Regions from separate parts of the Pedococcus soli genome, predicted to be linked through region 2. Evidence: riboswitches for the same ligand, from Rfam matches in the RefSeq annotation. Region 2 holds a riboswitch; each other region holds the start of a gene.
The links. Region 2 has a riboswitch for S-adenosylmethionine ahead of ACYVKF_RS13940 (aminotransferase class V-fold PLP-dependent enzyme). Riboswitches for the same ligand answer to the same signal wherever they lie in the genome.
Positions count from the first base shown of each region.

Region 1: it holds a riboswitch for S-adenosylmethionine, as region 2 does, so the genes downstream of both, metX (homoserine O-acetyltransferase MetX) here and ACYVKF_RS13940 (aminotransferase class V-fold PLP-dependent enzyme) in region 2, are expected to answer to the same signal.
Region 3: it holds a riboswitch for S-adenosylmethionine, as region 2 does, so the genes downstream of both, ACYVKF_RS19590 (bifunctional o-acetylhomoserine/o-acetylserine sulfhydrylase) here and ACYVKF_RS13940 (aminotransferase class V-fold PLP-dependent enzyme) in region 2, are expected to answer to the same signal.

Region 1 is NZ_BAAGSF010000006.1:896,675-906,684, reverse strand. Features, by position in the region: gene ACYVKF_RS19545 (sulfurtransferase) at 1-296, opposite strand, end outside; gene ACYVKF_RS19540 (EcsC family protein) at 416-1,129, shown strand; gene ACYVKF_RS19535 (YkvA family protein) at 1,246-1,671, shown strand; gene ACYVKF_RS19530 (DUF4192 domain-containing protein) at 1,861-2,982, shown strand; SAM riboswitch class IV at 3,066-3,176, shown strand; gene metX (homoserine O-acetyltransferase MetX) at 3,193-4,329, shown strand; gene ACYVKF_RS19520 (universal stress protein) at 4,398-4,799, shown strand; gene ACYVKF_RS19515 (RNA polymerase sigma factor) at 5,019-6,635, shown strand; gene ACYVKF_RS19510 (hypothetical protein) at 6,904-7,695, shown strand; gene ACYVKF_RS19505 (transglutaminase TgpA family protein) at 7,753-10,010, opposite strand, start outside.
Region 2 is NZ_BAAGSF010000005.1:169,251-179,260, forward strand. Features, by position in the region: gene ACYVKF_RS13905 (AzlD domain-containing protein) at 1-137, opposite strand, end outside; gene ACYVKF_RS13910 (AzlC family ABC transporter permease) at 134-865, opposite strand; gene ACYVKF_RS13915 (GNAT family N-acetyltransferase) at 862-1,467, opposite strand; gene ACYVKF_RS13920 (dihydrofolate reductase) at 1,502-1,969, opposite strand; gene ACYVKF_RS13925 (thymidylate synthase) at 1,999-2,790, opposite strand; gene dapA (4-hydroxy-tetrahydrodipicolinate synthase) at 2,948-3,838, shown strand; gene ACYVKF_RS13935 (ribonuclease J) at 3,835-5,520, shown strand; gene ACYVKF_RS13940 (aminotransferase class V-fold PLP-dependent enzyme) at 5,581-7,074, opposite strand; SAM riboswitch class IV at 7,117-7,229, opposite strand; gene ACYVKF_RS13945 (FtsK/SpoIIIE family DNA translocase) at 7,648-10,010, shown strand, end outside.
Region 3 is NZ_BAAGSF010000006.1:914,963-924,972, forward strand. Features, by position in the region: gene ACYVKF_RS19580 (MFS transporter) at 1-734, shown strand, start outside; gene hrpA (ATP-dependent RNA helicase HrpA) at 815-4,738, opposite strand; gene ACYVKF_RS19590 (bifunctional o-acetylhomoserine/o-acetylserine sulfhydrylase) at 5,022-6,341, opposite strand; SAM riboswitch class IV at 6,455-6,567, opposite strand; gene ACYVKF_RS19595 (L-lactate permease) at 6,674-8,425, opposite strand; gene ACYVKF_RS19600 ((Fe-S)-binding protein) at 8,481-9,872, opposite strand; gene ACYVKF_RS19605 (FAD-binding oxidoreductase) at 9,872-10,010, opposite strand, start outside.

The DNA.
Region 1 (10,010 bases), on a different contig from region 2:
CCTCGCGCCGACATGACGGCGGCGAACTGCTCGGCGTCGACGTAGTCGCGCACCACGGCGTCGTTGAGGTCCTGGTGCCAGTCGAGCTTCAGCGACCCGGGGATGTGGCCGGTGTCGTAGAGGAGCACGTCCTCGTCGGACTCGAGGACGACGATGCCGTCGGGCCCGCCGACCTTCCCGGCCTCGACCTGCTCGGCCAGCCACTGCGTGCTGACCAGCCGCTCGGGGTGCGCGTACGCGGCGAAGGCGGACTCGGTGGTGGACGTGGTGGGGGTGGACTCGGTGTGGTCGGCCATGCTCCCAAGGCTAAACCTGCTGGTCCCGGGACTGCGTGGCAGGATGGTCGGGACGCCCGCGCCAGCGGTCGCAGGGCACGGGTTCGCAGACCCGGACGGACGACGACAGGGAGTACAGCGTGGCTTTCCTCGGGTTGGGCAAGGACGGGTCTGGGGCGAAGGTTCCTGCACTCGAGCAGGCCAGGGCCGGCAAGGAGGACACGGGGATGTTCACCGGCGCCGTCACCGGGCTCGTCGAGAACCTCCTGGACGTCGGGATCGACGGCAAGGGGCCGTTCGACTCCGCGCAGAAGATCGCCGACGTCAAGCGTGCGGAGCGTCCCGACGCCGAGGACGCCGTCGACGCGGTGGTGCGCGGACACCTCAAGCTCGCCGCGGCGGGCGGGTTCGTGACCGGGCTCGGCGGGTTCATCACCCTCCCGGTCGCCCTGCCGGCCAACGTCGTCGAGTTCTACCTCGTCGCCACCCGCATGGTCGCCTCCATCGCGTCGCTGCGCGGGTACGACATCAAGCAGCCGGAGATCCGCTCCGCCGTCCTGCTGACCCTCGTCGGCGCTGACGCCGACGACCTGCTCAAGAAGGCCGGCGTGATGTCGACCGGGCGGCTGTCGAACCTTGCGGCGCAACGACTTCCCGGCCCGGCCCTGATGGTCGTCAACAAGGCGGTCGGCTTCCGGTTGCTGTCGACGGCCGGCAAGAAGACGCTGACGCGGTTCGGCAAGGGGGTCCCGGTGCTCGGCGGCGTCGTCGGCGCCGGCCTGGACACCTACCTCCTCAAGCGGATCGCCGACCACGCGCGCCACGAGTTCCCGAAGCGCGCGACCGGGCTCTGACGGCCGGGAATGTCTGGCCCGCACGACTCGTTGGGACCCGTGTTCGGGCGCGGTCGGCGCCCGTGCCGTCCGTCCCACCGACCAGCACCGCTGACACCCCTGGAGACGACATGGCCGTGAACCGCCTCGGAGCCTTCCGCACCATCGCCACCGCCCTGCGCACCGCCCTGCGCCCCGGTTCGCCCGGGTTGGGGGAGCGGTTCGCCAGCCTCCCGCGCCTGCTGCGCGCGACCTTCCGGGGGGAGTACCGGGGCAGCACCCGTGGACGCCTGCTCATGATCGCTGCAGCGGTTGCCTACGTCGTGTCGCCGATCGACCTCGTGCCCGAGGCGTTCCTGTCCGTCCTGGGCCTCGCCGACGACGCCGTCGTCGTGTCGTGGCTCGCCGCGGCCTTCATCAACGAGACCGAGGGCTACCTGCGGTGGGAGCGCACCGTCCGGGGGACGGCCCACCCCGCCGACGGGTATGCCGCGGCCCAGGAGGAGCCGTACGGCTCGAGCCGGCAGCAGGGTCGCACGGTGCCGGGGCACGTCGTCCGGTGACCGCGGTGGGCGGCTGACGGCAGTCGTTCGGCGACTGGGGTGACTGGTCGACCGAGGTGGCTCGTCGATCGCGCGGGCTCGCCGCCCCCCCGGGTCGTCCGTCCACAGGTGGTGGTCACCCGACGGGGTGTCCACAGGCCGCCCCGGACGCCCTGGGTCCTCGGCGTCCGGCCCACCACCGTGGTGGCCATGGAACCGATCCGTCTCGCCGGACCCGCCGACGTCCTTGCCGTCCTGCCCTACCAGCTCGGGTACCACCCCAGCGAGTCCCTCGTCGCGATCGCCCTGCGTGAGCGCCAGATCGGTCTCGTGGAGCGGATCGACCTGCCACCGCAGGACGCCGTGGAGGACGCCTGCACGGCCCTGGTGCCACCGCTGCTGAGGGAGGAGCCCGACGGGGTGCTGCTCGTCGGGTACGAGTCACGACCGGGCGACGCGCTCCCGCTCGCCGACGCGGTCCGGGACGCCCTCGTCGCGGCCGACGTCCCGGTCCTCGACCGCCTCGTCGTCCGGGATGGCCGGTGGTACGCCCCCGACTGCGACCGCGGCTGCTGCCCGAGCGTCGGCCACGAGCAGGACGTCCCGCGGGCCGTCCCGGCCGTGGCGCAGTTCGTCGCCCTAGGGGTCGCCCCCCTGCCCGGCAGGGAGTCGCTGGCGCAGCTCGTCGCCGCCGACCCGTCCCGGACGCCGGCGGTGGCCGCCGTGCTCGAGGACCTCGGGGCACGCGCCGATGGCCGTTCCTTCGGCGGGCGTGCGGTCGCCGTCCACCGGCTCAGGCACCTCGCCACCTGGGCCAAGGTCCTCGATGTCGCCGGCGCGGACCAGTTCCGCGGTGCGTTCGAGCTGGGCCCCGAAGAGGTGGCCCTCCTCGTCGCAGGTCTGCGGGACGTGGAGCTGCGCGACGCCGTCATCGCCTGGGTCTGTCCGGGCACGCTGCCGTTCGACGCGCTGTCGGTCGACCTCGTCGACGCCCTGCACAGCTGCCTCCCTGAGCCGGCCTGGCTGCAGGGTGGGGGAGAGCGTGCTGCCGTGGGAGGACGCCGGGTCCTGTCCCGGCTGCAGGCCGTCGCCCGCGCGGTGCCGGACGATGACTGCGCCGCCGTCCTCACGGTGCTCGCCAACCTCGCCTGGTGGTTGGGGGACGGGGCGCTGACCCGCGTCGCGCTCGACCGCGCCCTCCAGCACCACCCGGGGTACCGGCTCGCCCGCCTGCTGGAACGCATGGTCGACCTCGGGGTGCGCTCCCGGCCGGCGGCCGAACCCCCGCCGCGACACGGGTTCGGCTCCGTGCCCGGAGGCCTGTCGGCCTGACCGGACGAGGTCGTCCTCCTCCCTCCGGTCCAGTGTCCGGACGGGCCGGACACCTCGACGCGCGGCTCGTATGATGGTCGGCAGGTCATGAGTCCCAGCACCAAGCCCCGGCTTGCTGGGCGGCAACCCTCCTCGCGGTGGGGTGCCCCGGGTGAGGACCCGGCCGGCCCTGTCCTGGGCGGCAAGCGCGATGGCCACAGGAGCACCCTCATGACGACCACCTCCCGACCCCCGACGACGACCGGGGCCTGGCGTCCCGGGGACCCGGTGGGTGACCGGCGGTTCGTCGCCCTCGGCGCGGTCGAGCTCGAACGCGGCGGGGTGCTGCCCGACGTCACCCTCGCCTACGAGTCGTGGGGGGAGCTCAACGCCAACCGTGACAACGCGATCCTGGTCGAGCACGCCCTCACTGGAGACAGTCACGTGACCGGGGTGGCCGGGCCGGGCCACCCGACCCCTGGTTGGTGGGACGGCCTCATCGGCCCGGGCCGCCCGCTGGACACGGACCGCTTCTTCGTCGTGGCCGTCAACGTGCTCGGCGGCTGCCAGGGGAGCACCGGCCCCGCCTCACCGGCTCCCGACGGGCGCCCTTGGGGGAGCCGCTTCCCGTTCGTGACCGTGCGGGACCAGGTGCGGGTCGAGGCCCTGCTCGCCGACCGCGTCGGCGTCGAGAGGTGGCACCTGGTGCTCGGCGGGTCGATGGGAGGGATGCGCGCCCTCGAGTGGGCGGTGACCCATCCCGACCGCGTGGCCTCCGCGCTGGTGCTGGCCAGCACGGCCTACGCGTCGGCCGAGCAGATCGCCTGGTGCCAGGCCCAGCTGCTCGCGATCCGCAGCGACCCGCACTTCCACGGCGGCGACTACTACGACCAGGAGACCGGGCCCGACACCGGACTCGGCATCGCCCGGCGCATCGCCCACGTCACCTACCGCAGCGAGATCGAGCTCCACGAGCGCTTCGGCCGCTCGGCGCAGGGTGAGGAGGACCCGCTCGGGGGGAGGGGGCGCTACGCGGTGGAGTCCTACCTCGACCACCACGCCGGCAAGCTCGCGGGCCGGTTCGACGCCAACTCCTACGTCGTCCTGACCGAGGCCATGAACTCCCACGACGTCGGCCGGGGGCGGGGCGGTGTCGAGGCCGCGCTGGCCCGCATCACGGCGGACGTCGTCGTGGTGGCGGTCGACTCCGACCGGCTCTACCCGCCGCGCCTGTCCCACGAGATCGCGGACGCCGTCCCGGGTGCGGTCGTCCACACCGTCCACTCCGACTACGGCCACGACGGTTTCCTCATCGAGCTGGAGCAGGTCGGTGCCATCGTGGTGCGGGTTCTCGGGGACCCTGCCTGACCGGGTGATTTCCGGTAGCGTCGGCCGCGCGGCCACTGCCGCAGCTGTCGACGAACGAGGAGGTTCCCGTGGCCATCGTTGTGGGGTATGTCCCGACGAAGGAAGGGCGAGCGGCGCTACGACGCGCGGCGGACGAGGCGCTGCTGCGCAAGTCCAAGCTCATCGTCATCAACTCCAACCGTGGAGGCCGGGACTACGACAGCGACGAGGCCCAGCGGTTCGAGGCCGAGCTCTCGCGGATCCAGGGCCAGCTCGACGACCAGGGGCTGGTGCACGAGGTGCGCCAGCTGGTCCGGGGCAACGAACCCGCCGAGGACCTGATCGCCGTCGCGGAGGAGGAGCACGCCGAGTTCATCGTCATCGGGCTGCGTCGACGCACCCCGGTCGGGAAGCTCATCCTCGGGTCGAACGCGCAGCGCATCCTGCTCGACGCGTCCTGCCCGGTCCTGGCGGTCAAGGCCGACGCGTAGGCGCCACGAACGACGCGATCGGGCCGCGAACGGCCCGAATTCGTGCACGAATGCGGGAATGAGCGCCTTCTCGTTTTACAATGTCTGGAACGAGGTCGCGCAGGGCACTCCCGCCCGGTCTCGGCAATACTTCCGCCCCCGCAGTTGTTGTCGTAGGCATGCCCCGCCATGCCCGTGATGGCGTGCGCCGTGCCGCGATCCCGCGACGAAAGGTAGTCCGTGTCGCCTGTGTCCAAGAAGGCTGCGAGCCCCGCACCGTCTCTCCCCACCGAGTTCACCCATCCAGCCCTGCAGCAGCTGCTCATGCAGGGCCGCACCAACGGCTCGGTCGACAGCGGCGCGCTGCGTGAGGCGCTCGAGGGCGCCGAGGTCCCGCCGAAGCGGATGAAGGTGGTGCTGCGTTCGCTGGACGAGCAGGGCATCACCGTGACCCTGGACGCCGCCACCGCCTCGCGTGCCGTTGCTGCGACGACGACCCGTCGCACCGCGACCGCGCCCGCCAAGAAGGCGGCCGCGAAGACGACCAAGGCGGCAGCCAAGCCTGCCGCGGCCGACGACACCGCGAAGACGGCGACCAAGACCGCTGCCAAGCCCGCCACCAAGGCTGCGGCCAAGGCGACGACCACGAAGAAGGCGGCTGCGGCCGCTGCCGAGCCGGTCAAGCCCGCGGCCAAGAAGGCTGCGGCGAAGACCGCGAAGACGGCCAAGGCCGCTGCCGGCAAGGACGACGCGCCGGTCGTCGACGGCGAGGAGCTCGCGGACGCCGAGCCGACCGATGTCGTCGAGGCCGAGCTCGAGGACGTCGTCATCGAGGACGAGACCGACGACAAGAAGAAGGACAGCGACGAGGAGGAGTCCTCCTCGGGCTTCGTCCTGCGCGACGACGACGAGGACGACGCCCCGGTCCAGCAGGTCGTGACCGCCGGCGCCACCGCCGACCCGGTCAAGGACTACCTCAAGCAGATCGGCAAGGTCGCCCTCCTCAACGCCGAGCAGGAGGTCGAGCTCGCCAAGCGCATCGAAGCCGGCCTGTTCGCCGAGGAGCGGCTCAACTCCGGCGACAAGATCGACATGAAGCTCAAGCGTGAGCTCTGGTGGATCGCCCAGGACGGCAAGAAGGCCAAGAACCACCTCCTCGAGGCCAACCTGCGCCTCGTGGTCTCGCTGGCCAAGCGCTACACCGGTCGCGGCATGCTGTTCCTGGACCTGATCCAGGAGGGCAACCTCGGTCTGATCCGTGCGGTCGAGAAGTTCGACTACACCAAGGGCTACAAGTTCTCGACGTACGCGACGTGGTGGATCCGTCAGGCCATCACCCGCGCCATGGCCGACCAGGCGCGCACCATCCGCATCCCGGTCCACATGGTCGAGGTCATCAACAAGCTGGCGCGGGTGCAGCGCCAGATGCTCCAGGACCTCGGGCGCGAGCCCACCCCGGAGGAGCTCGCCAAGGAGCTCGACATGACCCCGGAGAAGGTCGTCGAGGTCCAGAAGTACGGCCGCGAGCCCATCTCCCTGCACACGCCGCTCGGCGAGGACGGTGACAGCGAGTTCGGTGACCTCATCGAGGACTCCGAGGCGGTCGTCCCGGCCGACGCCGTGAGCTTCACGCTCCTGCAGGAGCAGCTGCACTCGGTGCTGGACACCCTCTCCGAGCGCGAGGCCGGAGTGGTCTCGATGCGCTTCGGCCTGACCGACGGCCAGCCCAAGACGCTCGACGAGATCGGCAAGGTCTACGGCGTGACCCGCGAGCGGATCCGCCAGATCGAGTCCAAGACGATGAGCAAGCTGCGTCACCCGAGCCGGTCCCAGGTCCTGCGCGACTACCTGGACTGAGCAGACCCGCCGCCGACGCCGGCGTCGGCTCGGCCTCGAAAGGTCAGGCGCCCCACCGGGCGCCTGACCTTTCTGCGTCCCACTGTGCGTCGGGTGGTCACCCCGGCCCCTGGTCACCGCGGCCCGTGGTCACCGCGGCCCGTGGTCACCTCGGCCCGTGGTCATCTCGGCCCCTGGTCACCTCGGCCCCTAGTCACATCGGGTCATTGCCTGCGCCCCCACCGTGGTGATCCGCTAGGACGTGGCGACCGGAGGGGCGGGGGATCACATGCGGCGATCGCGGCGAGGGCTGGCGCTGGTGGTGGTGCTCGGCGTCCTGGGGCTGACCGGGTGCTCGAGCAGCATGGGGGGCGGGACGACGCCGACACCGACGCCGGCACCGGCACCGGCACTCAACGCCTGCCTGCAGATGAGCTCGGTGAGCGATCTCGCTCAGGCCGCGGCGGTCGACTGCGGGACTCCCCACGAGGGCCAGGTCTACGCCGTGGTCGGGCTGCCACCTGGTCTGACCGACCCGGCGGACCGCACCCAGCTCGGGCGCCTCGACCCGAACGCGGTCTGTCCCAACCTGCGCCCCTGGGTCGGGTACTCCGGTGCCGTCCCGCTGGGGGTCCTGCGGACGTGGCGCTTCCCCACCCGGGAGCAGATCGCGGCAGGGGCCCGGTGGACCGCGTGCGTGGCCGTGGTCGGGCTGGCCCCGGACCACAAGACACTGAGCCGGACGGTCGGCTCCCTCAACGGCCGGCTCACGGGCAAGACCAACCCTCTTCCCAGCCTCCTGGGCCGGTGCGCGCAGACGCACACGGCCAAGGCGTTCAGCCCGGAGAAGTGCGAGCTGGGGTCCGCGCAGTGGGTCTGGCTCGGGGAGCACAAGAAGCCGACCGGGGCGTTTCCCGGGAAGGCCGCGGCGAAGAAGGTCGCCGACGCCGGCTGCCGCGCGCTGGTGACCAGGTACGGCCGGGGAGGGGGCTGGGTGGCCTACCCGACCACGGCGAAGGCGTGGGGTTCGAGCGCTGCCGACTGGTCCTGCTGGCTGCAGATGTCCCAGCTGAGGTCCTGAGCGCCCGCCGCAGGCAGGGGGGAGTCCGTCACGGGGCTCCGGCGGCCGCCGCTGGTCCTAGCTGCGGCCGCCCCGGGCTTCGGCCCGGCGCTCGGCGCGGCGTTCCTGCCAGCGGTCCCACGGCGTGCGCGCCACCCGGGCGGCGCGTTCGCGGCGCTCGCGCCACTCGAGCAGGCCCTCGCTCGGCCACCACGCGGCCCGCAGCCGGTCCTTGCGGCGGCGCACCCCGGAGACGGCCTTGACGACCTCGTGGGTGTCGGGCCGCACGTCGGTCACCGTCGTGCCCGGGGGCGCGTACCGGGACCGTTCCACGCCGTCCACGACCCGGCGCAGCGCCTGGGTCTGCTCACCCTCGAGGTAGGCCTCGCGCTGGTAGAACCGACCGGCCTGCCGCGGGGTGCTCCCCCGAGGGGGGATGACGCCGAGGTCGCCGAGGCGTTCGACCATGGCCTGCCACTCGATCTCCACCCGGGTTGCCTCGTCGGGGGCGTCCTTGAGCCGTCGGCGCAGCCGCGAGCGTGCGGCCAGCGGCACGGCCAGCGATCCGAGGATCCCGGCCACCAGGGCGAGGAGCACCCACAGCAGCACCGTCCGGGTCTGCTGTCCGAGGAACGACGAGCTGTCGCTGTTGGACCCCGAGGTGGACGTCGGGTCCTGGGCACCGGGGTCGTTGGCGCCGTCGACCCGGGTGTTGGACGACACCGAGCTGCTGCCGCTCGCCGTCGACGAGGGGTTGGTGGGGTCGGGGGTGGTGGGAGCCAGCGAGTAGGGCGGTGCGACGGTGTTCTGCGTACCCGAGGGCGTGGGTTCGAAGCGCAGCCACCCGACCCCCTCGAAGAACAGCTCGGGCCACGCGTGCGCGTCCGAGGCGCGCACGGTGTACGTGCCGCGGTCGGCCGTCCCGGGCAGGAAGCCGATGGCCATGCGCGCAGGGATCCCGCTCTCGCGCGCCATCATCACCATCGCGGTGGCGAACTGCACGCAGTAGCCGACCTTGCTGCGCAGGAACAACGAGATCGGGTCGGGCGCCTCGGACTGTCCGAACTCGTTGGTCACGGTCTTCGGGAGGGTGAGGGAGTAGGTGAAGCCGCCCCCGGTCCGCAGGTAGCTCTGGATCGCCCGGGCCGCCTCGATCCGGCTGGCGCCCTCGGGCACGACCTTGGCCACGAGGTCGCGCACCAGTGGCTCGGACTCGGGGTCGACCTGCAGCTCGGGCGGCAGCAACGCGCCGGTCGCACCCTGCACGCCCTGGTCGAGGGTCTGCGCGCTGGGGTTGAGGGCCAGGTAGGTGAAGCTGTACGAGCTGGCCGTCCGGTTTACGCTCGCGACGGAGGTCTGGCGGTCCAGGCCCCACGCGACGCCGTCGAGGTCACCGGAGACCAGCGGGGTGGGTGCCGCGATCTGGGGTGCCTCGATGCGGGACTCGTCGACCGAGATCCGGTAGGTCTCGCGCGGGACGCTGTCGTCGAGCTCGGGCGGGAGCTGCAGGTCGGGACGGCGCGTGTAGCGCACGTCCGCGTCGTCGGGTCGCCACTCGTCGTTGGCGTAGTTGACCAGCACCCCGACGCGCAGCGGCGTGAGGATCGGGGCGTTGGTCGTGTACGACAGGACCGGGGCCTTGGACGGGTTCCCGAGGCTGCGCTGGAGGTCGAGGGTCGTCTTGAGGCCGATCTGGCCGTCGCTGAACCCGGCGGCGTCGCTCGACCGCCCCAGGCCGTCGATGAGGTAGCGCGTGGGGAAGTGGGGGATCACGACGGGGAGCGCGACCGCGGTGACGAGGCCGGCCACGGCCAGCGTGCGTCCCACCGCGGCATACCCGTAGGCGCCGTCGTGGTCCTCGGAGGAGCGGCGGCCGGTCGTGCTCATCGGGGTCGTGGTGCTCCACCGGCGCAACGAGGAGATGCCCTGGCGACCGAGCATCAGCAGCCAGACGCCTCCGGCGGCGACGAAGTACATCGGGTTGAGCGACTCGCCGGAGTTGGAGGCCGAGATGAGGAAGGCGGTGAGCAGGGGGAGGCCGGCCATCGCCGGGGAGCGACGCATGACGGCGAGGTGGTCGACGATGACGGCAGCCACACCGATGGCTAGGCCGATGCCGAGGGTGACGCCGCGGTTGGTGGGCGCGGGGGCTGCGTAGTTCTGCACCGTGAGCCGGGCGTCCACGAGCAGGTTGTTGAACGCCAGGACCATGTCGGGCGTGGGCAGGCCGTACCAGAGGTGCCCGCGGCCGTGGAGCCAGCTGGCGACCAGGACGATGCCGGCGAGCTGGGAGAGTGCGACGAGGACCCACGACGTCGTGAGCATCCGGGCGGCGA
Region 2 (10,010 bases):
AGGAGCGCGATCGGCAGGGCCGAGGTGATACGGGTCGTGCGTTCCCCGTCGAGCCAGCTCGCCGGGACGAGGTGACCGAGGTACTTCAGGGCGAAGGCCAGCGCGGACGCCAGCAGGACGGCGGTCCAGGTGGTCACGTCGGTTCACCCTCGCCGTCCCAGTGGTGCGGTGGCGGCGGGTCCCGGTGGGCCCGGCGCCACAGGCCGGCGGCCAGGGCGGTCGTCGCAGCGACGAGCACCGGCACCCCGGCGGGGGCGTGCGGGGCCAGCAGGACCGCGACCACCGCGCTGGCCGCGGCGATCGCGAACGCGTCGGCCGACCTGAGCCGGGGCCACAGCAGCGCGCAGAACGCGGCAGCCGCGGCAGCGTCGAGACCGTAGGTGCGCGGATCACCCATCGCGTCGCCCGCCAGCGCGCCGACGAGGGTGGCGAGGTTCCAGAGGACGAAGACACCGATGCCGGTGGCCCAGAAGCCGATCCGGCCCGCCGGGGCCTCGGGTTGGGCGACGCCGACCGCGGTCGACTCGTCGATCGTGAGCTGGGCAGCGGCGACGCGGCGGGCTCCGCGGACCCCGAGCAGGCGGGAGACCTGCAGGCCGTACAACCCGTTGCGCACCCCCAGCAGGGTCGAGGTCGCGATCGCCGCCGGCGCACCGGCCGGACCCGCTGCCAGGACGCCGACGAACGCGAACTGCGACCCACCGGAGAACAGCAGCAGCGACAGGGCCTGCGTCTGGAGGATGGTCAACCCCGCCGCCACCGACAGGGCGCCGAAGCTGATGCCGTACGCCCCGGTGGCCACCGCCACGGACAGCGACTGGCGCAGCACGGCCCGGCGTCGCCCGGGCGCGAGGGGCGCCGTCACGGGCCGTCGGGCTCGCCGTCGGGCCGGATGTCGGCGACGAGGCGCACCTCACGGGCGGTGTCACCCTCGGGCGAGACCACCCGGTCGCGGAAGGCGCCGTCGGGGTGCAGGCCCGAGGCGGACAGGAACGCCCGGGTCGCCTCGTCGGTGGCCAGCACCCAGGTGTGCAGGGTGTCGGCACCAGCACCCCGGAGGGTGTCCACCGCGGCGTTGAGCAGGCGTGAGCCGTGCCCGGCGCGACGAGCCTGTGGGTGGACGGCGAGGGCCGAGACCTCGCCCGTCGCACCTCCGGCGTCGGGGTCCTGGCTCGGACCGATGGAGGCGAACCCGACGACCTGGTCACCGGCGCAGGCCGCGAGCAGGCGGTAGACGCCCTGCGGTGGCGAGGCGAGCGACTGGCGCCACGCGCTGGCGAAGGCGTTGGGCTCGAAGGCCTCGAGCACCTCGGCCGGGACCACGTCGGCATACGCCTCGCGCCACACCACGGCCTGGACGAAACCCACGGCAGGGGCGTCGGTCTCCCGAGCGGTGCGCACGCTCGCGTCGGCCAGCGGCCCCGGCGTCTGGTCGTGCTGGTGGGAGTGGTCGTGCGGGTGGCTCATGCCGGCCATCCTCGCACCCCGTCGACGTGCGCCCTCAGCCGCGCTCGTAGGTGACCCAGCTGAAGCCGTCACGGTCCTCGCGCGCGGTCTCCTGCCAGTGCGTCGGGTCGATCTCGGGGAACCGGACGTCGCCCTCGGGGGACTGGTCCACCTCGGTGATGAGCAGCCGGTGCGCCCACGGCATCGCCTCGGCGTAGACCTGCCCGCCACCGCAGACGAACACCTCGTTCACCGGCCCTGCCAGCGACAGCGCCTCGCTGAGCGAGTGGGCGGTCTCGACGTCGGCGTGCGACCAGTCCGCCTGGCGGGTGACGACGATGGTGCGGCGACCTGGCAGCACCCGCCCGATCGAGTCGAACGTCTTGCGCCCCATGACCATCGGGTGCCCCATCGTGGAGCGTTTGAAGAAGGCGAAGTCCTCGGGCAGGTGCCAGGGCATGTCGTTGTCGGCACCGATGACGCCGTTGCGCCCGACCGCCGCGATGAGGGTCACGTTCGTCATGCCGACAGGGTATGCCGTGGGGTGACCGCTCAGACGGCGATGGGCGCCTTGATCGAGGGGTGCGCCTCGTACCCGACCAGCTCGAAGTCACCGAGGTCGAACTCGTCGATCTGCTTGCCCTTCGCGATGACCATGCGGGGCAGGGGGAGCGGCTCACGGGTGAGCTGCAGCTTCGCCTGCTCCACGTGGTTGGAGTACAGGTGCGCGTCGCCGAGGGTGTGCACGAAGTCGCCGGGCTCGAGGTCGCAGATCTGGGCGACCATCATCGTGAGCAGGGCGTACGACGCGATGTTGAAGGGCACGCCGAGGAAGATGTCTGCGGAGCGCTGGTAGAGCTGGCAGGAGAGTCGGCCGTCGGCGACGTAGAACTGGAACATCGTGTGACAGGGCGGCAGGGCCATCGAGTCGACGTCTGCGACGTTCCACGCCGAGACGATGTGGCGGCGCGAGTCGGGGTTGGTCCGGATGGCGTCGATGACCTTGGCGATCTGGTCGACGTGGCCGCCGTCGGGCGTCGGCCAGGAGCGCCACTGGTAGCCGTAGACGGGCCCGAGGTCGCCGTTCTCGTCGGCCCACTCGTCCCAGATCGAGATGCCGCGCTCCTGCAGCCAGCGGACGTTCGAGTCGCCGCGCAGGAACCACAGCAGCTCACCGATGATCGACTTGAGGTGCAGCTTCTTGGTCGTCAGGACCGGGAAGCCCTCGGAGAGGTCGAACCGCATCTGGTAGCCGAAGACCGAGCGCGTGCCCGTCCCCGTCCGGTCGGACTTGTCCGTCCCGGTCGTCATCACGTGGTCGAGGAGGTCCAGGTACTGCTGCACGACGGCAACCTAACACCGCGCGGCGACGGGACCCGGCGCCATACCGACAGGCGGTCCCGGCGATGATCCGGTCGCGCAGCACAGGGATCCCGCCAATGTCGGTGTCGCGGCACGAGCAGGGCGCTGGGCCGCCGCCGCGGAGCGATAGCCTGCGGGTATGAGCACAGCGTCTCCGTTCGGTCGCCTCCTGACAGCCATGATCACGCCGATGCGGCCCGACGGGAGCGTCGACGCCGAGGGTGCCAAGCGGGTCGCTCAGCACCTCGTGGACACCGGGCACGACGGCATCGTCGTCAACGGCACCACCGGTGAGTCCGCCACCCTCACCGACGACGAGAGCCTCGAGATGGTCAGCCTCGTCGCCGAGGCCGTCGGTGGCCGCGCCGCGGTCGTCGCGGGCGTCGGTTCGAACGCCACCGCGCACAGCGTCGAGATGGCAGGCCGCGCGCAGCATGCCGGCGCGACCGGGCTCCTGCTCGTCACGCCCTACTACAACAAGCCCACCCAGGCCGGGGTCGTCGCGCACTGCCGCGCCGTCGCCGGGGTGACCGACCTGCCCGTCATGCTCTACGACATCCCCGGACGCACGGCCATCCCGTTCACCCCGGAGACCCTTGCCGAGCTGGCCACCGTGCCGAGCATCGTGGCCGTCAAGGACGCCAAGGGCGAGGCGTGGTCGACGACCAAGGTCATGGCCTCGACCGACCTGCTGTACTACTCGGGCGAGGACGCGACCACGCTGCCGTGGCTGGCCATGGGCGCCATCGGCACGGTGAGCGTCGTCGGCCACGTCGCCGGACGCGAGTATGCCGCGATGATCGAGGCCGTCGACCGCGGCGACCTCGCGGCGGCCCGAGTCATCCACCAGCGCCTCATCCCGGCGGTCGACGCGATCATGAACACGTCGCAGGGCGCGATCATGGCCAAGGCGGCGCTCGTCGAGCTCGGCGTGATCGAGCACGCGACGGTGCGCCTGCCGCTGGTCGAGTCCCCTCCGGAGCACCTCGAGCTGCTGAGGGCGGGCCTGAAGGAGTCGGGTCTGCTGTGAGCCACCCGCACCCCGAGCTGACCGCACCGCCCCAGCTCGACCCGAACGGCGTCCGCGTCGTCGCCCTCGGTGGTCTCGGCGAGGTGGGTCGCAACATGGCCGTCATCGAGCACGCCGGCCAGCTGCTGATCATCGACTGCGGCGTCCTGTTCCCCGAGGACCACCACCCGGGCGTCGACCTGATCCTGCCCGACTTCGAGTACATCGAGGACCGCCTCGACCAGGTCCAGGCCATCGTCCTCACGCACGGCCACGAGGACCACATCGGCGCCGTGCCCTACCTGCTCAAGCTCAAGAAGGACATCCCGGTCGTCGGCTCAATGCTGACCCTGGCGCTGGTCGAGGCCAAGCTCAAGGAGCACCGGATCACCCCGTACACGCTCGGGGTGAAGGAGGGGATGCGCGAGAAGCTCGGGGTGTTCGACTGCGAGTTCGTCGCCGTCAACCACTCCATCCCCGATGCGCTCGCGGTGTTCGTCCGGACCCCCGCCGGGACGATCCTGCACACGGGCGACTTCAAGATGGACCAGCTGCCGCTCGACGGCAGGCTCACCGACCTGCGCGCGTTCGCCCGTCTCGGTGAAGAGGGCGTCGACCTCTTCATGACCGACTCGACCAACGCCGAGGTGCCGGGGTTCACCACCCCGGAGAAGGACATCGCGCCGGCCATCGACAAGGTCTTCCGCGATGCCGAGCGCCGGATCATCGTCGCCTGCTTCTCCTCGCACGTGCACCGCGTCCAGCAGGTGCTCGACGCCGCGGAGAAGGCCGGGCGAAAGGTCGCCATGGTCGGTCGCTCCATGGTGCGCAACATGGGGATCGCGGCCGAGCTCGGCTACCTGCACGTCCCCGACGGGGTGCTCGTCGACGTCAAGAAGCTCGACAACTTCCCCGACCACCAGGTCGTCCTCATCTGCACGGGTTCGCAGGGAGAGCCGATGGCGGCCCTCTCCCGCATGGCCAACCGCGACCACCGCATCGACGTGGGGCCCGGCGACACCGTCCTCATGGCGTCCTCGCTCATCCCCGGCAACGAGAACGCCGTCTACCGCGTCATCAACGGCCTGATGCGCCTCGGCGCCGCCGTCGTCCACAAGGGCAACGCGAAGGTCCACGTCTCGGGCCACGCCAGCGCCGGCGAGCTCCTCTACTGCTACAACATCGTCAAGCCGCGCAACGTCATGCCGGTGCACGGCGAGTGGCGCCACCTCGTGGCGAACGCCGAGCTCGCGGGGCAGACCGGGGTGCCGCGTGAGCGCGTGGTCCTGGCCGAGGACGGGGTGGTCGTCGACCTCGTCGACGGCGTCGCGAAGGTGGTCGGCGCCGTGGACTGCGGGTACGTCTACGTCGACGGTTCGTCGGTGGGCGAGTTCGACGAGGCCCTGCTCAAGGACCGCCGGATCCTGCGCGACGAGGGGTTCATCTCGGTGATCGTCGTCATGGACTCCGCCACGGGCAAGGTCGCCGCGGGCCCGGAGATCCAGGCCCGGGGCTTCGCCGAGGACGACGAGATCTTCAACCAGGTGCGCCCCAAGATCGAGCAGGCGCTCGCCGAGGCGACCGGCAAGGGCATCACCGACCCCCACCAGCTCGAACAGGTCATGCGTCGTGCGATCGGCAGCTGGGTCGGCGGCAAGATCCGTCGCCGCCCGATGATCATCCCGGTGGTCATCCAGGCCTGAGCCGCGTCCCCGCCAGGGGCGCGTCCCCGCAGGGACGCGTGTCCCACCAGGGGCGAGCTGCTACCAGGGGCGGGCGGGGGACAGGTCGCGGGTGTCCTCCACCGGGAGCCACCCCTGCGGCGTGACCTCGTAGGCCGCGCGCGGTCCGTTCGCAGCCAGGTCGGCGACCGCGGCGAGCAGGCGCTCGACGTGCTCGGCCGTCGTGCCCAGACCGACGCTGGCCCGGATCGCGGTGCCGGACCCGGCGCCATACGGGTCATCGAGGAGGGTGTCGACGCACAGGTGCGCGCAGAACTTCCCGTCGCGGACCCCGATCCCGTGCTCGGCGGACAGCGCCGCCGACACCAGCGAGCTGTCGAGCCCGTCGATCGTGAAGGTGGCGACCGCGACGCGCTCGTGGTCGTCGCCGAAGAGCGAGTAGGTCTCGACGCCGTCGACGGCGCGCAGGCCCTCGAGGAGGGCGGTGCCGAGGGCGTCCTCGTGCGCCTCGACCGCAGCGGCGCCGGTGCGGAGGGCGTGGCAGGCCGCGGCGAGGGCGACCGCGCCGATGACGTTGGGGCTCCCGGCCTCGTGGCGGGCCGAGCCGGTGTGCCAGGCGACGCCGTCCTCGGTGACGGCCCTGGTCGCTCCGCCCCCGGCGAGGTAGGGCGTCGCCGCGTCGAGCCAGTCGGAGCGGCCAGCGAGGACACCGGCGCCGAACGGCGCGTAGAGCTTGTGACCGGACAGGACGACGTAGTCGACGCCGAGCTCGGCGAGGTCCACGCGGCGGTGCGGGGCGTACTGCGCCGCGTCGAGGACGACCCGGGCACCGGCCTTGCGGGCGATCGCGGCGAGCTCGCGGACCGGCCAGACCTCGCCGGTGACGTTGGAGGCGCCGGTGAGGACGACGAGGCGGTGGCGGCCGTGGCGGTTCTTCAGCGCCGTGCGCAGCAGGACCGCGGCGTCGGCGGCGCTTCCGGGGACGGGCAGGCGGGTGGTCTGGCGCGCCTTCCACGGGAGCAGGGCGGCGTGGTGCTCGGTCTCGAAGACGAAGACCTGGGTGTCGCGCGGCAGGGCGCGGGCCAGCAGGTTGAACGAGTCGGTGCTGTTGCGGGTGAAGACCACCTCGTCGCCGGGCCGGGCCCCGACGAAGGTCGCGACCTCCTCACGGGCCTGCTCGTACCAGGCGCTGGTCACCTTGGAGGCGTACCCGTTGCCGCGGTGCACGGAGGAGTAGGTGCGCAGGGCGCTGTCGACGGCGGCCTTGACGCTGACGAGCGACGGCGTCGAGGCGGCGTGGTCGAAGTTCGCGTAGTCGACCGGGCCGTTGAGCGTGGGCACCACCAGCCCGGCCGAGACCACGGCGGGCAGGTCCTCGGACCGGTGGACGGGCAGCTCGGCCGGCAGGGGCTCGACCGCACCGCCGAGCGGCAGCGAGGCCGGCGCGACCAGAGGCGGAACGGCCCGGAGGTGCTCACGGGCGTTCTCCCGAGCGTGGGCGAGGGGAGCGGTGCGGCGGAACGCGTGGTCCGGCGTGCTCTCGGGAGTGGTCGGTGGGGTGCTCGCGATCGACATGGAGGTCAGCTCCTGGGTCCGGTGGGACCCGGGCTGTGCTCGGGTCCGCGCTTGCCGGCTGCGGGTGCAGTCGACCCGGTCGTCACCCGGAGCACCCCACCGCGGTGGAGGGTTGCTGGTCAGCAAGCCGGGGCTGTGCGCTGACACTCATGACCTTGACGACGAAGGTAGCGGCGGTCGGGTCGTCCCTCCACCAGCCGGACGGACCTTCTCGCCATCTGAGACCTCGGGGGAGGTCGGGCGGAACGGTGGTGCAGGTGATCTGGCGGGACCGGCGCACCCCCTGCCCCCGATGTCCTGGTACGCCTGCACCGGCGACCTCCCCGAGGGGTGGTCGCCGGTGCGGGCCCCGCCAGACGCAGGCTCAGCGTGGCAGGGCCGCACCCGTCGCGTCGGGTGGACCGGCCCCTGCTGCCCGAACCGGGGGGACCCCTCCACCTGTTCGGGGGAGCGGGTCCGCCCCGAACGGCGCGGGTGACGGCTCCAGGTCGGCTCCAGGTCGGCGTCAGATCCGCCCACGTGGAACGCGTGTGACGCGTGTGTCCGGTGTGACCTTCGCGTAGCCTGCGGACCATGGCCACACGTCCGTCCACCCCGACGCGCACCTCCTCGGCTGGGCAGGCGCGCAAGGGCACCGCCACCCGCCCCGCCAACCGTCGCACCACCACGCCCCGCAAGAGCCCCGCCCGGGGTTCCCGCGGCAAGGCCAGCGGTGGCGGCCTACCCCTGCCGCTGCGTGCGGTCCGCGGCACGTGGATGGGTATGGCGCACGTGGCCGGTGGCGCGGTCCGCCGCGTCGGCAACGGGGCCCGCGACCTCGAGCCCGAGCACCGTCGCGACGGCGTCGGCTTCCTCCTCCTCGGCCTGGCCATCGTCGTGGCCGCCCGCGAGTGGTGGGCCCTCGAGGGCCCGGTCGGCGACGTCATCCACGCCGTCGTGGCCGGCACCTTCGGCCGGGTCGCGTACGCCGTGCCGCTCGCGCTGCTCTACCTCGGCGTCCGGCTGCTGCGCGCCCCCCAGGACGACGGCGCCAACTCGCGCATCGGGGTCGGCCTCGGCGCGCTCGCGTTCGCGGCGTCGGGCCTGGCCCACGTGGCGGCCGGCATCCCCACCCCGCCGGCGGGTGCCGAGGGCATGCGCGACGGCGGCGGCATCATCGGCTTCCTCGCCTCCAGCCCGCTCAAGGCGGCGGTCTCGGTCTACGGCACCGTGCCGATCCTGCTCATGCTCGGCTTCTTCGGTCTCCTCGTGATGACCGCGACCCCGGTCCACATGATCCCCGAGCGCCTCGCCGAGCTGCGCGACCACCTCCTGCACCGCGGGGTCGACGTCGACGAGCCGGTCGCCGAGGAGGCCGAGAAGCCCCGGCGCCGCCGCCGGGTGATCGAGCCCGAGGGCCCGTTCGACGGTGACGAGGCGTTCGAGAAGGCTGCGGTCGTCGTGCCCGAGGGCAAGGACGGCCTGCGTCCCGGGCAGAAGCGCCCGACCGCCCCGGGCGTCCTCGCCCCCGGTGCCACCGGTGCCACCAGTTCCACCAGCGCCGGCGCCTCGGGCGCCCCACCAGTGGTTCCCGCCCGCCAGGTCGCCGAGAAGGTCGCCCTCGAGGCGCCGCCGACGACCCCCCTGCCGCAGCGGGTGGAGCAGCTCGCCCTCGCCGGCGACATCACCTACACGCTGCCCGACAACGCCCTGCTCGAGCCCGGCTCGCCGCACAAGGCCCGCAGCGCCGCGAACGACCGCGTCGTCGAGTCCCTCACCCAGGTGCTCGACCAGTTCGACATCGACGCGCAGGTGACCGGCTTCAGCCGCGGCCCGACGGTCACGCGGTACGAGGTCGAGCTCGGCCCCGGCATCAAGGTCGAGCGGGTCACCGCCCTCTCGAAGAACATCGCGTACGCCGTCGCCTCGGCCGACGTCCGGATCCTCTCCCCGATCCCCGGCAAGTCCGCCATCGGCATCGAGATCCCCAACACCGACCGCGAGAAGGTCAGCCTCGGCGACGTCCTGCGCAGCCAGGCCGCCCGCGGCAACGACCACCCGATGGTCATGGGGGTCGGGAAGGACGTCGAGGGCGGCTACGTCATCGCCAACCTCGCCAAGATGCCGCACCTGCTTGTCGCGGGGGCCACCGGCGCCGGCAAGTCGAGCTTCGTCAACTCCATGATCACCTCGATCCTCATGCGTTCGACGCCCGACGAGGTCCGCATGGTGCTGGTGGACCCCAAGCGGGTGGAGCTCACGGCATACGAGGGGATCCCGCACCTCATCACCCCGATCATCACGAACCCCAAGAAGGCCGCCGAGGCCCTCCAGTGGGTCGTGCGGGAGATGGACACGCGCTACGACGACCTCGCCCAGTTCGGCTTCAAGCACGTCGACGACTTCAACAAGGCGGTCAAGGCCGGCAAGGTCAAGCCGCTGCCGGGCAGCCAGCGGGTCATCCACCCGTACCCGTACCTGCTCGTCATCGTCGACGAGCTCGCCGACCTGATGATGGTCGCCCCGCGTGACGTGGAGGAGTCGATCGTCCGCATCACCCAGCTCGCCCGGGCCGCCGGCATCCACCTCGTGCTGGCGACGCAGCGTCCGTCGGTCGACGTCGTGACCGGCCTGATCAAGGCCAACGTCCCGTCGCGGATGGCGTTCGCGACGTCGTCGCTCGCCGACAGCCGGGTCGTCCTCGACCAGCCCGGCGCCGAGAAGCTCATCGGCCAGGGCGACGCGCTGTTCCTGCCGATGGGCTCGAGCAAGACGATGCGCGTCCAGGGCGCCTGGGTCACCGAGTCCGAGATCCAGAACGTCGTCAAGGCGGTCACCGACCAGCTCAAGCCGAACTACCGCGACGACGTCACCGTCGTCGCCGCCAAGAAGCACGTCGACGACGACATCGGTGACGACCTCGACCTGCTGCTGCAGGCGACCGAGCTCGTCGTCAC
Region 3 (10,010 bases), on a different contig from region 2:
GCATCCTCCAGGACCGCACGCGTGGCGTCTCCTTCATCGTCATGCTCGTCGTCGGTGCCGCGATGTTCTCGATGTTCTACTTCCTGGGCCTCTACATCCAGCAGGTGCTCGGGTACTCCCCGCTCAAGGCCGGCTTCGCGTTCCTGCCGTTCTCGTTCGGCATCGTCATCGCGGCGCAGGTCGCTTCGGGCCTGATGACCCGCGTCGACCCGCGCTTCATCTCGGGCACCGGTGCGCTGCTCGCCTCCGGTGCGATGTTCGGGTTCTCCCGGCTCGAGGTCGACAGCTCCTACGCGGGTCACCTGCTGCCGTTCATCATCCTCATGGCGTTCGGCATGGGCCTGGTCTTCGTCCCGATGACCCTCACGGCCGTGGCCGGGGTGGCGCAGGAGGACTCGGGCGTCGCGTCCGCCGTCCTCAACACGATGCAGCAGGTCGGTGGCTCCCTGGGCCTGGCGACCCTGAGCACCGTCTTCGCCAGCGCGCTCACCGACCGCGCCGGTGTGCTCGGCGCCGAGCTGCAGACCAAGGCGGCCGCGGGTGGCATGTCCCCGGACCAGATCGCGCAGGCGAAGGCGTTCATCGGCCTGCAGGCGCAGACCTACGGCTCGGGCAAGGCCTACCTCGTGGGCGCGACGATGATCCTCGTCGCCGCCGCGATCACGTTCGGGTTCCTCAACGTCAAGCACGAGAAGCTGTCGACCGAGGGCCACGAGAACGTGCACCTCGCCTGACCCGGCCTGACCACGCTGCTCCGGGTGCCCGAGGGTGCGGATCCCCGCACTCCCGGGCACCCGGACGTGGTTGTGGGGGGTCAGGTGTCGAGCGCCGCGATGGCGGCGCGGATCCGCTTCTCCGACACGGGGTATGCCGTCCCGATCCCGTTCGCGAACAGGCTCACCCGGAGCTCCTCGACCATCCACCCCACGTCCCGGACGGGCGTCGAGCGGCGGTCCACGGGCGGCAGGGAGTCGAGCAGGTCGGCATAAGCGATCTCCATGCGGTCCACGACCTCCTGGCTGGCGGCGTCGCGGGCCAGTGCGGCGGGTGACGAGGGGGCCTTCTCGAGCCGCTGGGCCATGGCGCGCAGGTAGCGACGCAGGTGCGGCAGGTGCGCCAGTCCCGTGTCGGCGACGAACCCCTTGTAGACGAGGCTGTCGAGCTGCGCGCGGACGTCGGCCACCAGGGCCGCCGTCGCCGGGGCGGTGAGCCGCTCCAGCGCGGCACGCACCTCACGCGCGGCGCCCAGCACCGGCTCCACCTCGTCGACGACGAGCAGCACGCGCGTCGCGACGTGGGTGCGCACGGTCGCCAGCACGTCCTCGAACGCCTCGGGGCTCCGCACACTGGCAGCCGTGCCGGCGCGCTCCGCCACGAGGGCGTCGACGGCGCACGCGAGGCAGTCCTCGAGCAACGCCGGGACCGAGCCGTGCGGGTTGTCGCCGAGGGTGAGCTTCTGGGTGTTGCTCAGGCGGGCGAGGACGCGCTTCCACGGCGCGGTGGTGTTGAGCAGCAGCAGCCGGCGCACCCCGAGGGCGGTGGCGGCCTGCGCCTCGCGCTCCCCCGCGAGCACCTGGAGGTCGACGCCCTCACCGCGGTCGACGAGGGCGGGGTACCCCTGGACGACCTGCCCGCCGGACCGGGTCTCGAAAGTCGTCGGCAGCTCGCCGAAGTCCCACTGCCGCAGCCCCTTCCGCTCCACCGAGGCACCGGCGCGTGACATCCTGCGCTGGACCTGGCCGGCCAGCTCGTCCTGGAGGGCGGCGAGGTCCTTGCCGCTGCCGAGCACCCGGCCGCGGTCGTCCTCGACGCTGAACGTGATGCGCAGGTGGTCGGCGACCCGCTCGACGCCCCAGTCCTCCGGCGGGATCCGTGTGCCGGTCTGGGCGTGCAGGACCCGGGCCAGCTCCTCGTCGAACCGGCGCCCACCTCCGGGGTGCACAGCGGTCAGGGCGGCGGACGCGTGGTCCGGGGCCGGGACGAAGTGGCGCCGGGTGGCCTTGGGCAGCGCGCGGATCAGGGCGGTCGCGAGGTCGGTGCGCAAACCCGGTACCTGCCAGTCGAACCCCTCGTCCTGCACCTGGTTGAGCACCTGGACGGGGATGTGGACCGTGACGCCGTCGGCCGCGGTGCCCGGCTCGAACTGGTAGGTCACGCCGAGCTCGAGGGCACCCTGGCTCCACGTCCTGGGGTAGTCCTCGGCGGACACCCCGTCCGCCGAGTCGCGGGTGAGGAACTCCTCGGTGAAGGTCAGCAGGTCGGGCGTCTCCTTGCGGGCGTCCTTCCACCAGCGGTCGAAGTGCCGCTGCGAGACGACCTCGGCCGGCACGCGCTGCTCGTAGAAGGTGACGAGGTCCTCGTCGTCGACGACGATGTCCCGACGGCGCGCCCGCTCCTCGAGTTCCGAGAGTCGTTTCAGGAGAGCCTCGTTCGCACGGAAGAACGTGTGGTGGGTCTCCCAGTCGCCCTCCACGAGCGCGTGCCGGATGAACAGCTCGCGCGACTCCTCGGGGTTGATCCGCGCGTAGCTGACCGTGCGGGCGGCGACGAGCGGCACGCCGTACAGGGTGACGCGCTCGGTGGCCTGCGCCGCTCCCTGCTTGCGGGACCAGCGCGGTTCCGAGTAGCTGCGCTTGACCAGGTGCGGCGCCAGCCGCTCGGCCCACACGGGGTCGATGCGCGCGTTGGTGCGGGCCCAGAGGCGGGTCGTCTCGACGAGCTCGGCGGACATGACGAACGTCGGCTGCCGCCGGAACAGCGTCGACCCCGGCGAGATGCCGAACCGTGCACCGCGGGCGCCGAGGTAGTCGCGCTTGGCCTCGTCCCGGAGCCCGACGTGCGACAGCAGCCCGGCGAGGACGGCCTGGTGGATGACGTCCGGGTTGGCGTCCTCGCCCTCGGCCGAGGTGGCCTGCCTCGGGTCGATGCCCACGTCCTGGCAGGCCTTGCGGAGCTGGCTGTGCAGGTCCTGCCACTCGCGGACCCGGAGGTAGTGCAGGAACTCGTTGCGGCACATGCGCCGGAAAGCGCTGTGGCTCAACGCCTTCTGCTGCTCCTTGAGGTAGGCCCACAGCAGGAGGAGCGACATGAAGTCGGAGTGCTCGTCCTTGAACCTCGCGTGCGACTGGTCGGCCTGGGTCTGCTTGTCGGCCGGGCGTTCGCGCGGGTCCTGCATCGACAGGGCCGCGACGATGACGAGCACCTCGCGGGTGCACCCGAGCTTCCCCGCCTCGATGAGCATCCGGCCGAGGCGCGGGTCCACGGGGAGCCGGGCGAGGGAGCGTCCGTACGGCGTGAGCTGCCGCCCGCGGCGCCCCTCGTCCTCGGAGTCGAACGCCTGCAGCTCCTCGAGCAGCCGCACACCGTCGGCGACCTGGCGCGGGTCGGGCGCGTCGACGAACGGGAACCGGCCGACGTCCCCGAGGCCGAGCGAGGTCATCTGGAGGATGACGGACGCCAGGCTGGTGCGCTGGATCTCGGGCTCGGTGAACTCGGGGCGGCTGTCGTAGTCCTCCTCCGAGTAGAGCCTGATGCAGATGCCGTCGGCCACGCGCCCGCACCGGCCCGAGCGCTGGTTGGCACTGGCCTGCGAGATCGGCTCGATCGGCAGCCGCTGCACCTTGGTGCGCTGGCTGTACCGGGAGATGCGCGCGGTTCCCGCGTCCACGACATACCGGATGCCGGGCACCGTCAGGGACGTCTCGGCGACGTTCGTGGCCAGCACGATCCGTCGTCCGCTGGCCCGACCGAAGACCTTGTGCTGCTCCGCGGCGGAGAGACGGGCGTAGAGCGGGAGGACCTCGGTCTGCGGGAGCTTCATCGACGTCAGCGCGTCAGCGGTGTCGCGGATCTCGCGCTCCCCCGAGAGGAACACGAGGATGTCGCCCTCGCGGTTCTCGGTCCACAGCTCCTCGACGGCCTCGCACACCCCGGTCACCTGGTCGCGCTCGGGGTCGTCGGGGCGGTCGGGGTCGACGAGGGGGCGGTAGCGGTGCTCGACGGGGTAGGTGCGCCCCGACACCTCGATGACCGGCGCGGGCTCCCCCGTCCGCGCATCAGCGAAGTGCTCGGCGAAGCGCTGCGGGTCGATGGTCGCCGAGGTGATGACGACCTTGAGGTCGGGCCGGCGCGGCAGCAGCTGCTTGAGGTAGCCGAGGATGAAGTCGATGTTGAGGGACCGCTCGTGCGCCTCGTCGATGATGATCGTGTCGTACTTGCGCAGCATCCGGTCGCGCTGCATCTCGTTGAGCAGGATGCCGTCGGTCATCACCTTGACCAGCGTGCTGTCGCTGCTCTGCTCGGTGAACCGCACCTGGTAGCCGATGGCCGTGCCGAGCTCGACCTCGAGCTCCTCGGCGATGCGCTCCGCCACGGACCTGGCGGCGATCCGCCGCGGCTGGGTGTGGCCGATCAGGCCTGCCTGCCCACGACCGACCTCGAGGCAGATCTTCGGCAGCTGGGTGGTCTTCCCCGACCCGGTCTCCCCCGCCACGATGACGACCTGGTGGTCGCGGATGGCGGCGGCGATGTCGTCCTTGCGGGCGACGACCGGCAGGTTCTCGGGGTACCTCAGCTCCGGGACCGGGGGCGGCACCCGCACCGGTCGGGAACCCCGGCCTTCCCGGTCCCCGCGACGGGGACGGCGTCCCCGAGGCCTGCGGGTGCCCCGGGCCGCACCGTCACCACCTGCGTCCTCCGACCGGACGGCCCCGGGCTCGGTGGCGTCGACGGAAGGCATGCAGGCCAGCATACGGAGGCCGCTGGGCCGTCACCCCGTGCCGCCCCCGCCATCCACGACGCCGTCCCCGCCATCCACGACGCCGTCCCCACCCCCGTCCCTCGAGACGTCGGTGGGCTGGCGCGGGCACCACTCAGCAGAGGGTGCTGCCCTTGGGCCACGGTGCTCCCTGTCCCGTGTGCAGCAACCTCTGCTAGCAGAGGTTGCTGCACACGGCGTCGGGGCGAGGGCTGGGGCGTGGGGTCGGGGCGAGGGGGTTCGTGCTGCGGCTGCGGCGCGCCGGTCAGGCGCCCTTGGCGGAGATGAAGCCCTGCTCGAGGTCGGCGAGGATGTCGTCGATGTGCTCGATACCCACTGCGAGCCGCACCAGACCCGGCGTCACCCCGGCGGCCAGACGGTCGCTGTCGGGGCCCTGCGAGTGCGTCGTGGACGCCGGGTGGATGGCCAGCGACCGCACGTCACCGATGTTGGCGACGTGGCTGTGCAGCTGGAGCGCCTCGACGAACCGCCGACCCGCGTCGACCCCGCCGACGATCTCGAAGGCCAGCACCGCCCCGGCCCCGCGAGGGGTGTACTTCTTCGCCTTCTCGTAGGACTCGTGGTCGGGCAGCGACGCCCAGACGACCTTCTCGACCTGGTCGTGGCCCTGGAGGAACTCGGCGACCTTGTGGGTGTTCTCGAGGTGGCGCTCGATCCGCAGGCTGAGCGTCTCGATCCCCTGGGCGATGAGGAACGCGTTGAACGGCGACGCCGACGGCCCGAGGTCGCGCAACAGCTGGACCCGGGCCTTGAGGATGAACGCGAGGTTGGCCCCGAGGGGGCTGCCGACGCCGAGGTCCCGGGCGAAGACCAGCCCGTGGTAGCTCTCCTCCGGGGTGTTGAAGTTGGGGAACTTCTCCGGGTCGGCGGCGTAGTCGAAGGTGCCGCCGTCGACGATGACACCGGCGATCGAGGTGCCGTGGCCGCCGAGGTACTTGGTCGCCGAGTGCACGACGATGTCGGCGCCCCACTCCAACGGGCGCAGGAGGTAGGGGGTGGCGATCGTGTTGTCCACGATCAGCGGGACCCCGGCCTCGTGGGCGACGGCCGCGACACCTTCGATGTCGAGCACCTCGGACTTGGGGTTCGCGATCGTCTCGCCGAAGAACAGCTTCGTGTTGGGCTGGACCGCGGCCTTCCACGACTCGAGGTCGTTGGGGTCGGCCACGAAGCTCACCTGGATGCCGAACTTGGGCAGCGTGTGCTTGAGCAGGTTGTAGGTGCCGCCGTAGAGCGACGGGCTGGCCACGACGTGGTCGCCGGCCTCGGCGATGTTGAGGATCGCCAGCGTCTCGGCCGCCTGCCCCGAAGCGACGAGGAGGGCCGCGACCCCACCCTCCAACGAGGCGACGCGCTGCTCCACCGCGTCCTGCGTGGGGTTCATGATGCGGGTGTAGATGTTGCCGAACTCCTTGAGCGCGAACAGGTTCGCCGCGTGCTCGGTGTCCTTGAAGACGTAGGACGTCGTCTGGTAGATCGGCAGGGCGCGAGCCCCCGTGGCCGAGTCGGGCTCCTGGCCCACGTGGATCTGGCGGGTCTCGAACGACCAGTTGGCGTTGCTCATGTCACTGACCTTCACTCTCGTGCCGCGTGGGCGGCGTCGGCGTGGTCCGTCACCGAGGGTGGAGTGCTGCAGGTCGCCACCGTCAGAAACGGTGCGGGACACGTGGTTGGGGTCTCCCGCGCTTGCGCACGGCAGGTGCCGTGTGCCTGGTCCTCACCCGGGGCACCCCACCGCGGAGGAGGGTTGCCGGCCAGCGAGCCGGGGCTTTCCGCTGGCACTCATGACCTGTGGAGAGGGTATGCCGCGTCGTCACCGACGCGGCATACCCGTCTCTCATCGCGGACCGGTCGGTCCGCCCGCCACCGAACCTCACGAACGCGTCATGCCGCCCGTCAGGGGAGCATCCAGCCGAGCACCGCGGTCGACTGCAGGAACACGATCACGCACATGAAGGCCAGGAACCCCAGGCTCCAGCCGACGACCTTGCGGAACAGGTCGCCCTCGCGCCCCGACAGACCCACCGCGGCAGCGGCGATGGCGAGGTTCTGCGGCGAGATCATCTTGCCGAGGACCCCGCCGGACGAGTTCGCTGCGGCCATCAGCGCGGGGCTGAGCCCGACGTCCTTGGCCGCCGAGACCTGCAGCGCGCCGAAGAGCGAGTTCGAGGAGGTGTCGGAGCCGGTGACGGCGACACCGAGCCACCCGAGGATCGGCGACAGGATGGCGAACGCCGAGCCCGCACCCGCCATCCACGAACCGAGGCTCGCCGTCTGGCCCGAGGCGTTCATGACGTAGGCCAGGCCGAGCACCGCCATCACGGTGAGGATCGCGGACGCCAGCTGCCGGTAGGTCGCGCCGTAGGCCCGCAGCGCCTTCGCCGGGGAGATGCCGATGGCCGGGATCGTCAGCAGGCCGGAGAGGAGCATGAGGGTGCCGGCGGCGCTGAGCCAGTTGAGCTTGAACGTCGGCAGGGTGGACGCCTTGCCGGAGGCCGTCTGCAGCCCGTCGAGGCCCGGCCACCCGAACGACCGCGTCGGGGCGTCCAGCGCACCCTTGATGCCGGGCAGCTGGGCGAGGATGAACAACGCGATGATGATGAGGTACGGCGCGTAGGCCTTGACCACCTCGCCGGTGCTGTCGACCTTGCCCTCGTCGCGGGCGGCCAGGTCGTGGGCCGAGGTGGAGGGCACGGGTTCGTCGTGCCGACGTACCTCGCCCCGACGCGTGCCCGAGGCGGCGGTCGCACCCGTGGAGCGGGCGGCGCCGCCGGTGCTGCTGCTGCGGGCCCCGACGAGCTCGTCGTCGTCGGTCTCGGTCTCGACGTAGGTGTCCGAGGGCTGCCAGACGCGCAGGAGGACGACGACGGACAGGGCCCCCACGAGGGCCGCGACGATGTCGGTCAGCTGGGTCGACAGGAAGTTGCTCGTGGCGAACTGCGCCACGGCGAAGGCGATCCCGCACGTGAGGGTGGCCGGCAGGGTCGCCCGGACGCCCTTGCCCTTGTCGACGATGTAGACCAGCGCCATCGGCACGAAGACGCCGAGCAGCGGGGTCTGCCGGCCCACGATCTGGGCGAGGTGGTGCTCGGACTCGCCGCTCACGGTGGCGAGCGTCGTGATCGGCACGGCCAGCGCCCCGAACGCGACGGGGGCCGTGTTGGCCACCAGGGCGACGACCGCGGCCTTCATCGGGCGGAACCCCAGGGCGATGAGCATGACGCTGGTGATCGCCACCGGCGTCCCGAACCCGGCCAGCGCCTCGAGCAGCGCCCCGAAGCAGAACGCGATGATGACGGCCTGGATCCGCTGGTCGTCGCTGACCTTGGCGAAGGACCGCCGCAGCACGTCGAAGTGCCCCGTCTCGACGGTCATGTTGTAGACCCAGATGGCGTTGATGACGATCCACAGGATCGGGAAGAAGCCGAAGGCGGCGCCCTCCAGCCCGGCCGACAGGGTCGCGCCGACGGGCATCGAGTACGCGGTCAGCGCCACGACGATCGAGACCGCCAGCGAGATCAGGGCGGCCTTCCACGCGGCCAGGCGCAGCACGCCGAGCAGGACGAACAGGGTCAGCAGCGGCAGCATCGCCACGAGGGCGGTGATGGTCAGCGAGCCGGCGACGGAGTCGAGTTCCGGTCTGTACATGGGTCACCTCGTTGTGAGACGTGTCCTTGCGGACACGGGAGTGGGGCGGGTCGCGTCAGGTCGTGGTCGGCCTCCCGGGGGTGCGTCCGGGCGCCGGGGCGCCGAGGTCGGCGGGTCGTCGTCCGCGGATCGAGGCGTCGAGCACCTCGATGGTGTGGGCGAGGGGCATGGGGGTGCCCGACCGCTCGAGCGCGGAGTGGATCTGCATGAGGCACCCCGGGTTCGCCGTGACGAGCAGGTCCGCACCGGTGCGACGGACGTTGGCCGCCTTGAGGTCGCCGAGCTCCTGGGCGGTGCCGGGGTTGAGCAGGTTGTAGATCCCCGCGCTGCCACAGCACAGCGACCCGTCCGGGACCTCCCGCAGCTCCAGCCCCGGTATGGCGCCGAGCAGCTGCCGCGGCTGGCTGCGGATCCCCTGCGCGTGCCCGAGGTGGCAGGCGTCGTGGTAGGCGACGCTCACCTCGAGCGGGTGCCGGGTGGCCACCGGTCCGACCTCGGCGAGGAACTCGCTGACGTCACGCACCTTCGCCTCGAACGCCTCGGCCCGGGCGGCGTAGGCGGGGTCGTCGGCGAGCAGCGCGGCATACTCCTTCATCGCGGAGCCGCACCCCGCGGAGTTGACGACGACGTGCTCCACGCCGGCCGCCTCGAACGTGTCGACGAGGCTGCGGGCGAAGGCTGCTGCCTCGGGCTCGCGGCCGTTGTGCGCCGAGAGGGCGCCACAGCACCCCTGCCCCGCCGGGGCGAGGACGTCGAAGCCCTCGGCCGCCAGCACCCGCGCCGTGGCGGCGTTGACGCCGGGGAAGAACTCCCGCTGCACGCAGCCGAGGAGCATGCCGACCGTGCCCCGCCTGGCCCCACGCGCCCGGGTGACCTCGGCGACCGGCACCGGGCGGCCGAGGGGTGGGGCGAGCGCCTCCATCGCCGCCAGCTGCGGCGAGATCCGTTGCAGCACACCGGACCTGCGCAACAGACGGGAGAGCCCGGAACGCTGGTGCAGGCGCAGCGGGCCACGCAGGGCACGGAGCCGGCGCGGGTAGGGGAACACGGCGAAGATGGCCGATCGCAGGAGCCGCTGGGCCGGCGGCCTTGTGGTGTTGCGCTCCACCTGCGCCCGCGTCGCGGTGATGAGCTCGTCGTACTTCACGCCGGAGGGGCAGGCGGTCACGCAGCCCATGCAGCCGAGGCAGGCGTCGAAGTGGCCGGCCACCTCGGGCGTCAGGGGTTCGCCCTCGCGCACCTGCGCCATGAGGTGGATGCGTCCGCGCGGCGAGTCCATCTCCTCGCCCCACAGCACGTAGGTGGGGCAGCTCGGCAGGCAGAAGCCGCAGTGCACGCAGTCGGCGAGCAGCTCCGCCGACGGCGGGCGGTGCGCGTCGAACGACCCTGCGTGGTGGGGGTCGATTGGTCCACCGGACCCGGGGGCAGGGTTCGTCGTGCTGGTCATCAGATGCCTCCCACGAAGCGGCCCGGCGCCAGGACGCCGCCGGGGTCGAAGCGCTGCTTGACCGAGCGCATCAGGTCGAGGGCCGTCGCGGGCCCCCAGACGTCGAGGCGGTCGCGGACGGCGTCGGGGGCCTCGAGG